Regions from separate parts of the Citrifermentans bremense genome, predicted to be linked through region 2. Evidence: riboswitches for the same ligand, from Rfam matches in the RefSeq annotation. Region 2 holds a riboswitch; the other holds the start of a gene.

Region 1 (5,161 bases), 2.2 Mb from region 2:
ATCCTCAACGCCCGCACCATGAGAGGGAGCAGCAGGCAGTGGAACAGGTCGGGCCAGTTGCGCGGGTCGGCAAGCTGGCGCGGCGCAAGGCGCGCGCCGCGCAACTGCTGGGCCACCATGATCTCCTCCAGCTCGCGCAAAAAAAGCGGCACGAACCTGATGCTGACGAACACCAGGAAGGAGAGCCGGTAGGGGACCACCCTGCGCAGCCCCTTCATGGCGTCGACCGTGCGGGTGGTACGCAGGAAAACGGCGCCGGGGAGGTAGAAGAGGATGATCTGGGAAGAGATCCTCACCCCGGGCCAAAGCCCCTTAGCGGGCCCTTCGAGCAGGCAGTAAAGCGGGATCACCAGCGCCGCCTGAAAGGCGAACAGGCGGATGTCGCGCCACAAATCCCCCAGGGTCAGGCGGGCGGCGAAGTAGTAGATCAGGGTCGCCGCGACCAGAAGGGCCAGCATCCCCGGGGCACGTACCCCGGCGGCAAGGAAGCTCAGCACCATCCCCAGCACGATCTTCCACCCCGCCCCCATCCGGTGTACCGCCGAGTCGTGGCAGGTGAACTGGCAGGCGTAGTCACAGCTTCTAAGCGACCTGCGTGGGTTGGCGTTACTTTGCGGCAATCGTCCCCCCTTCCAGCACGAAGCTGCAGTCGGCCCAGCGCGGGTCGGGGAGCCCGTCATGAGAGGCGATCAGGACGGTGGTGTCGTACCTGACCGGCATCCTCCCCAGGATCGAGAGGAGGCTCAGGCGCTGCGGGAAATCGAGCCCGGCAAACGGTTCGTCCAATAAAAGCAGCGACGGGCGCGGCGCCATCGCCGCGGCGAGGGCGACGCGGTGCTGTTCTCCATAGGAGAGGGTAAGAGGGGCCCGCTGCGCCAGGTGCGCGATGCCGCAGAAGGAGAGGGTCTCGGCGACGATGCGGTCGATCTCCTCACGGTCCCACCCCAGCCGCTGCATGGTGAAGGCGACCTCGTGCCAGACGCTCTCGGTGAAGAGCTGGCGCGTCGGGTTCTGGAACAGCATCCCCACCTTCCCGGTTAGCGTTCCGGCACGGGGGTTCTGCATCCCGGCGATCCGGACGTTGCCGCCGTCGGGGCGAAGCGTTCCGGCCAGGCAGCGCAAAAAGCTCGACTTGCCGGCGCCGTTGCCGCCGAAAAGGTGCACCCGCTGGCCGCGGTTTACCCTGAGATCCACCCCCTTGAGCACCTCCCCGGTTTCCGGGTAGGAGAGCGAGAGCCCGGAAACGTCGAGTATGGGCCTTGTCCCGTAAAGGGAGGTGCAGTAGGGGAGCAGCCATGACTTCGGCCGGTAGTGTACCGGGGCGGGGGGTGAGGTTCCGTCGCCCACCAGCTTGCCGCGGTCCAGAGTCAGGTACCGGTCGATGAGGGAAGCGAAAGGACGCGGGTCGTGTTCCGCCATTATGATGGTGTGCCCTTTCCGCTTCAATTCCGACAGGGTGGCGTAAAGCTCCAGCTTTCCCCGGACATCGAGCTGGGCGCTCGGCTCGTCCAGAAGCAGCAGCGAGGGTTGCATCGAGAGCACCGAGGCGATGCAAAGCCGCTGTTTTTGCCCCGCGGAAAACCGCTCCGTGCTGCGCCCCTCCTCACCTTCCAAAAGTACCGCCCGCAGCGCCTTCTTCACCCGCAAGGCCACCTCGTCCGGCGGCAGGCAGAGGTTCTCCGGCCCGAAAGCCACCTCTTCCGCCACAGTGTCGCAAAGCATCTGCGCTTCCGGGTTCTGGAAGACGATGCCGACCTCCCGGCGCATGGCTGCGGCATCCGAAGCGATGAAAAGGGAGACGCTCCCATCGAGTGAGCCTTCCTGCAAGAGCCCGGCTAGGGCGAGCAAAAGGGTGCTCTTGCCGCTTCCGGAGTTGCCGGTAAGGGCCACGAACTCACCCTGGCCTACGCTGCAGGAAATTCCCGACAGTGCCGGTTCGCAAGCCCCCCGGTGGGTGTAGCCCAGGCCCTCGACTCTGAGAAAAACATGATCCAGAAAGCCTCCTTGTCGCCTGGCAGGCGCTTAAACGCGCTCCTTCAGGCAGTTAAAGGACGTGGCGCTCCAGCGCCGAAAGCGGCAGTTGTAGCAGGAGCGCTCCTCCTCGGCGACCAGCTCCTCGTCGACGTCGGCGGCAAAGGCGGCGCACTCCTCGGCCGCCCGGGCAGCTGCCTGCCACGCGTCCCTTCCGTGAAGAAATTCCCTTCCCCCCATGGCATCGGTGCGCCACATCGGTCAGTACCCCCTGAGCCGCTTTCTGTGCAGCGTCTGCCAGCGGGCCGCAGACGCGTCATCAAGCGGAGAGACCAGCAACACCGAGCTCCCGCCCAAAAGCACCGTCTTCGGCTTCTCGCCTATCGAGACCAGGTCATCCTCGTGCGGGGCACCGCCGTCGGCGCAGCGGACCGCATCCACCAGGGGATGCTGCAGCAGCTCCGCGACCCTCAGCGTCGGGCACGGCTGCGCGAACTCCAGCGCCCCCTTGAGCCGCCCGTCGTTCCCCCAGAGACGAAGCCCGGCCCCCGCCAGCGCGCCGATCACCCCCTGCCCGGTCCCTCCGTGCTGGGAGAGGTGCACCCCGAGCCGCCGGGCGAGGCCGTAGGCCTCGTCCATGGTGATCACTTCACGCTTCGCCCGCCGCCCGAAGGCCATCAGCTCGTCTTCCGACGTCACGCGCTCCGGCACGACCACGCAGAGGCCGGGATCGGACCCCGGCGCGGACTCCCGCCCGAGGAAATCCGATACGAACTCCGTCACCGGCGCCAGGGCCCCCTCGCCGATTTCGGCGTAAAAGCACATGGCGCTGTTGTGCGAAGTGTACGGGATGTCCGGGTGGACAAAGAGCTGGTGCCTGGTGACGAAGCTGCACGAGCCCCATCCCCGCTGCTCCAACCCGTCCGCGATCAGGGAAGCGATCTCCCCGGTCCCCCGGCTCTCCAGGTTGTCGGTATCGTCTATGGCTATCAATATCCGCATGCCTGCACTCCCATTCGCTATAACCACAGGTATACAACGGTGGACAAAAAAATGCCCCGTTCCGAAGATGGAAAGAGGCCGTAAGCAACCGGAATAATTACCGGTACTGCTTCAAGGCTCTCCTTTCCAAAAGAGAGGCGCCGCCGTTTCCAGCGACACCCGTTGGCTCGGCGCCATGGGGAAAAGACCCGGTAGGCGGCAGAGCTCGGAGAGTTCGATAAATTTGGCCCAGTGGAATAACACAGGAAAACGGTATACGCTAACGATTTTTTCGAAGGCGGTCATTTTTCTTCTTCCGTGCCAAGCGGCGCCTTTTCCGCCGTCTCCTGCTCCACCTGGTCCATGGTGTCGAGGACCTTTTCCGGCTGCACGTCCCTGGCAAGCTCCTCCAGCTCCGGGTTCCTCGACTCCTCCACCCCAAGGCGCTCCCCGATGGCGGTCAAAAGGGTGATGATCCTGGTCACCTCGTGCTCAGCCAGCAGATCTATGTGGAGGTTCAGTTCCGCGCGCCGGTCGGCCAATGCCTGCATCCGGTTCTGGCTGATGAGAACGAAGGTGGAGAGAAAGATCGCCTCGACCGAGGCCACCATGGCGAGGATGACGAGCGATGGGTCGAAGGGACGCAAAATGGGGAGCCACGACACGTTGATCAGAATCCAACCGCTGAACAGGAGCACGTGGATATAGACGAAGGTCATGCTTCCGGTGAAAGAGGTTATGGCATCGGCGACCCGCTCCTGCACGGGCTTTTTCCGCTCCTCGGCCTGGCGCCTCTCCAGCAGCGCGGCGATGTTGCGGTTCACCACGGCGGCCATCGCCTCTTCCCCCTCCGTCGTCGCCTTGCGCTCTTGTTCCTTCTTGCTCATCATCCCCTCCCGAACCGCGGGTCTGGAATCCAATGCTTTTTTGCATCAGCACATTATAGCAAGCCAATCTCCCCTTGAGGCTCAGCAGTTCAACCGCCCGAAAACCTTTTACAAAAGCGCCAGATCGTGTATAGTGCCGGAACCGCGTCCTTTTTTGACAGTCATACCCTTTTGAACGGAGACAACAGAGAGTATGAAAATGTTCCAACGCCTCCCCTTCCTTCTGCTCTCCTGCCTGCTGCTCTCCTGTCTGCTGTTTCCGGTGCTTGCGGTACCGGCGTCCTCTAAAACCGGTGCAGGGCCGGAGGCGCTGCAGCACAAGAAGATCCTGCTGATCAACTCATATCACGCCGGGTACAAGGGGTCGGACGGCATCATCGCCGGCTTCAGCGAGACCCTCCGCAAAACCTACCCCGCCGCAGAAATCACCATCGAGTACCTTGACTCCAAGAACTACAGCGGTCCGGAGTATGACCGCCGGGTGCTGGATACACTCAACTTCAAGTTCCAGAAAAAACAGTTCGATTTAATCGTCGCCACCGACGACTATGCCTTCAACGTCGTGGAGAAGCACCGTGACCGGCTCTTCGGCAACACCCCCGTGGTCTTTTGCGGCACCAACGATTTCGACGCAGGTCGCATCAAGGACCGCCCGGACTTTTCGGGGATAGACGAGACCCCGAGCTTTGCGGACACGCTGGAGCTGATCTTCAGGCTCCACCCCGACAGCAGGCGCATCGTGGTCATCCACGACGACTCCATCACCGGAACCCTCAACAGCGCGAGCTTCAAAGCCGCGGCGAGCCGCTTCCAGTCGCGCGCCGCGTTCAGTTACCTGGCAGGGAAAAGGCTCGAAGAGCTGATTCGCGAGGTGCAGCAGATTCCCCAAGGGAGCGTGATCGTCTACTTCGCCTCCTTCGTCCCCGACGAGAAGGGCGTGCGCATCTCCAGCGTCGAGGCGCTGCGCCGCATCTCGGACGCGAGCCGCGCTCCGGTGTACGGGGGGTGGGAATTCAACCTGGGGTACGGGATCGTCGGCGGCCGGCTGGTCAACCTGCGCCAGCATGGAGTGGCCGCCGCGGAGATGGCCGTAGCCCTGCTCAAGGGGGAGCGCCTCCCGTCGCGCCTGCAGCCAAGCCCGAACCAGTACATGTTCGACTACACGGAGCTCAAGCGCTTCGGCATACCGGTCTCGAAGCTGCCGTCGGATAGCATCGTCATCAACAAGCCGCAGACCTTCCTGTCGCGCTACGGTTTCACCATGATGGTGCTCCTTTCCGCGAGCCTGTTCCTGTTGCTGCTATTGGCCCTTGCCAAGCTGG
Region 2 (5,161 bases):
GGGGGCAGGGGGCTCGCCTAGTTCAACAAGCTCGTCGCCGGTGGAAAGGATCGCCACGCGGGCCTTGCGGTACACCGGGACCAGAGCCTGTCCCATGGCCGCCAGCATGCCGATCTCTGCCGGGCGCACCGTGGTTCCTGCCTCGATGATGGGTGCTCCAGCCGCGACGTCAGAGCCTTGGTGCCGGACATGCTGCCGCGGCTGCACTTTCTGCCGGATCACCACCTGGTCGCCGTTTTCTTCGGTTTCCTCGATAGGGACGACGGCGTTGCATCCCGGGGGAATGGGGGCGCCGGTCATGATCCGCACTGCGCACCCAGGCTCCGCAGCGGCCGGCCCGTCAGCGCCTGCCGGCAGGAAACCGGTGACGCAAAGCTCCGCTGGAACCTGGCTGCAATCGGCCGCGCGCACGGCGAAGCCGTCCATGGCAGAGTTGTCGAACTGGGGCAGGTCCCAGGGGGCGATTACGTCCCGTCTCACCACCCGGCCCACGGCCTCCAGGAGGGGAACCATCTCCTCTCCCAACTGGTGCACGTTGGCCAGTATGATATCGCGTGCTTCTTCAAAGCTTGGCATGTTACACCTCGCAGTTTCTACGATGGACTCGGCGCCTTGCAACCGCGGCTAGAACGCCCGCCCTACGCAGTACACCATTATGCAGCGACGACCAATTCGACGGAAGGCACCTTGGGGTATGAGATCTCGTGGAACTCCATCTCGAGAAGGTCGATGCTCAGCTTGCGGTCGCGCAAAAGCTCTCCCTTGCCGAGGAGGATCTTGCATGCCTCAGCCACCTCCAGGCTTGCCACTACGGCCGGGGTGAATGCGGGGTTTCCCAGTTGCTGCTCGATCCCTTTTCCCGCCACCCAGTGGCGGTAGATGCTCTGCACGGTGGTGTCGCCGGGGAGCTGCGTTGCCACGTGGCCATACCAGCCGCCGATGGCGCCGTGGACCATCGGTATCCCCGCCAAGGTGCAAAACTCGGCCAGCTCCAGCCGGTACGATATGCTGTCCAGGGCGTCGATCGCCACCAGCGAGCCGGCGAGCTGTTCGAACCCGTTGGCGAGGCAGAAATAATCTTGAACGGGGGTAACGGTGACGGCGGGGTTGATCTCCGCCACACGGTCTACGGCGGCATCGACCTTGGCCTTGCCAAGCGTCGCCGGCGTGGAGAGGATCTGGCGGTTCAGGTTGTGCTCCTCGAAGACGTCGGGGTCTATGGCAACGATGTGGCCGACGCCTATGCGCGCCAGCTCCTCGATGACGTACCCGCCGAGCCCCCCGCAGCCGATCACTGCCACGCGGCTGCGGAACAGCTTCAACTGCTCCTCGATCGAGATCATGTTCCGGTTGCGCTGGTAGCGCGCGGGGAAGATCCCGTTTTCCAGGGCCAGTGCTTCGACTTCGTGGTACCTCAACCCGAACTGGGCCGCGGCTTGGCTCTGCGCGTTCCAGGAGAGCATACCCGCTTGGGCGGAATCCTTGAGAAAGGTAAGTGCTTTCAGCATTTCAGCCTCCTCCTACCAGCGGGAACAGGGACAGGGTGTCCTGGTCGGCGAGCTTGGAGTCGAGTTCCCCGTGCCTGCCGTTCAGCATGACGATACCGATCTCCTCTTCGGTAAGCCCAAGGCTCAGCACCACGGCCCGCACCTCGGTCCCATCCGGGAGTTCCTGCTCGGCCACCTTGAACCTGCCGTTTCTAAATGTCGCGAAAAGCTTGAGCGTGATTCTCATGTGGCACCTGCGAATTCGTGGGTAGAAACGAAAAAGCCCGGCGTGACTTGCGTCACGCCGGGGAGTGGCGCGTTTTTTAGAAGTTCCAGAACTCGTCGAGTTCCGCGTCGGTGAAGTCCCATACCGCGTTGTGCGGCGCCACCGGCTCGGTTTTGAAGAAGTCCGGCAGGCGGTCGTGCACGTTGGTGAGCCCCGCTTCCTGGTTGAACTTGCGCTCGAGCTTCAGGACATGCTTGCCCAGGTTGGTGACGTCGTCGCCGGTAAGGGCGATGTCGAAGCGGGCGTTGATCATGTCGATCAGGGCCGGGAGGCACTCCGGGATGTCCAGGGCCGGGAAGGCCACGAAGATGCACATGCCGGTGGAGTCGACCGCAGCGGTCGCGATCTGCAGGTTGCGGGAAAGCTCGACCTGGCCGTCCTTCTTGAGCGGATCGACGTAGCCGCCGACGTTCAGGATGTTGGTGGCGATGGTGTAGCCGGAGGTGTGGTCGGCGCCCATGGTGCTGGTCGCGTAGGTGACGCCGATACCCTTGACGGAGCGCGGGTCGTAGGCCGGGATTCCCTGGTTCTTCACGACCGGTACGCGGGTGACGCCGTAGGTGCGGCCGACGGAGCCGGCGCCGCCACCCAGGATGCGGCCCAGGGCGGTCCCTTTGCCGATCTCTTCGGTCAGAAGGCGCAGCATTTCCTTGGAGTCGCCCCAGTTGAGGATGCCGGCTTCCATGGCGACGCCGAACATGACGGCGGTCTCGATGGAGTCGATCCCGATGTCGTCCATCAGGTTGTCGGCACGGGCGATGTCGTCCAGGTTGTCGATGCAGCAGTCGGCACCAAGGCCCCAGATGGTCTCGTACTCGAAACCGGAGGTGACGTACTTGCCGTCCTTGTCGTTGTAGACCTGGGAGCACTGGATGATGCACCCTGCGTGGCAGCCGTGCTTCACCTTACCGCCGCGTGCCGCGATGGTGTCGTGCATGGTCTCGCCGGAAATCTTGTCGTGCCCTTCGAACTGGCCGACGGTGAAGTTCCTGGTCGGCAGGCCGCCTGCTTCGTTCAGGATGTTGACGAGGACGTTGGTGCCGTAGGTCGGCAGGCCTTCGCCGGAAACCGGGTGGTCGAGAAGCGCCTTGGAGAAGGCCCTTGCCGCGGTCTTGAATTTCTCCGGATCGGCGATGGTCACGGGTTTCGCGCCCTCACCGTCGATGGAGATGAATTTGATCTGCTTGGAGCCCATGACTGCGCCCAGGCCGCCACGGCCGTGGCTGCGGATCTTGCTGTCCGGGTCCTTCACGGAGATGTTAGCCGCGGTCATCTTAAGCTCGCCGGCGATGCCGATGGTGAGGACGCCGGTCTTCTTGCCCAGGCGCTGCTCAACTGCATCGATGACGGCGAAGTTGCCGGCGCCGAGAAGTTCTTTCTCCTCGTTGATGGTGACGCCGTTGATCCCCACGGCGAGGTTGTACCAGGTGCCGGATTTCGGCGCGCCTTCGATGATGAGGGCCTTGATGCCGAGTTTAGCCAACATCTGTGCCGCGGTGCCGCCGGCGTTGGACTCCTTGATGCCGCCGGTAAGGGGGCTCTTGGCGCCTGCGGAGAGGCGGCCGGAGTTAGCTGCAGCGGTGCCGGTCAGAAGGCCCGGCGCGAAGCAAAGAACGTTCTGCGCGGAAAGCGCATGGCAGGTCGGCGGCACTTCAGCGGCCACGATGGTGGAGGTAAGCGCGCGGCCGCCAAGGCCTGCCCAGGCTGCCGGAACTTCTTCGATCTTGGTGGTGAGGTCGGTCATGTTGACGCGAAATATCTTATCCATGCTTTTCAAGCTCCCTATTAATTAGTTTCCGGCATCGGTGCCGGCGCTCCTTTCCAAGAGGGAGGCTCCGCCGTTTCCAGCGAAACCCGTTGGCCTGGCTCCGTGAGGGTGATCCCTTTTAGGCTGCGCATGGCTCGGAGGATAATGACCCCTCCCCGGTGAAGGGGAGGGGAGGTTTGCTGCGATGCTGCTGTCTCTTACATTGCGTCCTTGAAGATCTGGACAACCTGCTCGAGGGTTGCCTTGCGCGGGTTGGTGAACTGGCAGGCGTCTTTCTTCGCGTTCTCAGCCATGATGGTCAGGTCCTCTTCCTTGACGTTGAGGGCCTTGAGGCCGGTTGGGATGCCGATGGAAGCGGAGAGGGTGCGGATCCTGTCGATTGCCTTCTGGCCTGCTTCGGTCACGGAGAGGCCGTCGACGTTCTCGCCGAGTGCCTTCGCGATGTCAGCGAAACGCTTCGGGCAGGCGATCAGGTTGTACTGGCTGACGGCCGGGAGCAGGATCGCGTTGCAGACGCCGTGCGGCAGGTTGTAGAAGCCGCCCAGCTGGTGAGCCATGGAGTGAACGTAGCCAAGCGATGCGTTGTTGAACGCCATGCCTGCCAGGTACTCGGCGTAAGCCATCTTGTCGCGCGCCTCGAGGTCTTCGCCGTTGGCGACTGCCTTGGAGAGGTACTCAGCGATCAGCTCGATTGCCTTGATGGCGCAAGCGTCGGTGATCGGGGTGGCGATGGTGGACACGTACGCCTCGACGGCGTGGGTCAGTGCGTCCATGCCGGTTGCCGCGGTCAGTGCTGCCGGCTTGCCGACCATGAGCAGCGGGTCGTTGATCGCGACGTTCGGGGTGCAGCGCCAGTCGACGATCGCCATCTTAACGTGGGTGTCGGTGTTGGTGATGATGCAGAAACGGGTCATTTCGGACGCGGTGCCTGCGGTGGTGTTGATTGCCACGAATGCCGGCATGGGCTTGGTGGTTTTGTTCACGCCTTCGAGGTCGCGGATGTGGCCGCCGTTGCCGATGACCATGCCGATGCCCTTGGCGCAGTCGTGGGAGGAACCGCCGCCCAGGGAGATGATCGCGTCGCAGCCGTTGTCCTGGTACACCTTGACGCCGTCATGCACGTTGAGGTCGGTCGGGTTGGGCTCTGCGCCGTCGAAGATGACTGCGGAAACACCAGCTTCTTCAACCTGGGACTTGATCTTGTCGGCAACGCCCATGGCCGAGAGGCCCTTGTCGGTAACGATCAGCGCCTTGGATGCGCCCAGCGCCTTGATCTGGCCACCGGTCTCTTTAGCGGAACCAATACCCATCAGTGATACTGTCGGAATGTAGAAACCGTACGTCTGCTCTCCTAATGCCATTTGTCTTTCCCCCTGTTGTTGTGTCCGGATTTCAAGCCCGGTTGTTTAACCATTGAGTAGGTCCATGTTGCATACACTGTCCTAAAACGGTTTTCTAGGTTATCGCAAACCCCATACCAGAATTTGCCAGAGCCGCATTTTTTTCGGCATCTGTTATTTTTTTGCCAGATACCGTATACTTAACCCGCACCATGTTTACACCACTTCTACCCCCGGTTTTCCGGCTCGCTCTGAAAAGTAACAGATGTCGTGTTCCATT

What was found. A riboswitch is a leader RNA that binds a small molecule or an ion and turns the genes downstream of it on or off. The one in region 2 is predicted to bind molybdenum cofactor.
Region 1: linked by a shared signal. The riboswitch ahead of GEOBRER4_RS04080 (hypothetical protein) and the one ahead of GEOBRER4_RS14050 (aldehyde ferredoxin oxidoreductase family protein) in region 2 are both predicted to bind molybdenum cofactor.

What each region holds. Positions count from the first base shown of each region.
Region 1 covers NZ_AP023213.1:950,707-955,867, reverse strand. Annotated here, with positions in the region: gene GEOBRER4_RS04095 (energy-coupling factor transporter transmembrane component T family protein) at 1-620, opposite strand, end outside; gene GEOBRER4_RS04090 (ABC transporter ATP-binding protein) at 607-1,965, opposite strand; gene GEOBRER4_RS04085 (hypothetical protein) at 2,023-2,229, opposite strand; gene GEOBRER4_RS04080 (hypothetical protein) at 2,233-2,973, opposite strand; molybdenum cofactor riboswitch at 3,077-3,196, opposite strand; gene GEOBRER4_RS04075 (DUF1003 domain-containing protein) at 3,255-3,839, opposite strand; gene GEOBRER4_RS04070 (ABC transporter substrate binding protein) at 4,033-5,161, shown strand, end outside.
Region 2 covers NZ_AP023213.1:3,218,796-3,223,956, reverse strand. Annotated here, with positions in the region: gene GEOBRER4_RS14065 (molybdopterin molybdotransferase MoeA) at 1-576, opposite strand, end outside; gene GEOBRER4_RS14060 (HesA/MoeB/ThiF family protein) at 654-1,508, opposite strand; gene GEOBRER4_RS14055 (MoaD/ThiS family protein) at 1,510-1,734, opposite strand; gene GEOBRER4_RS14050 (aldehyde ferredoxin oxidoreductase family protein) at 1,811-3,541, opposite strand; molybdenum cofactor riboswitch at 3,572-3,693, opposite strand; gene GEOBRER4_RS14045 (iron-containing alcohol dehydrogenase) at 3,739-4,902, opposite strand.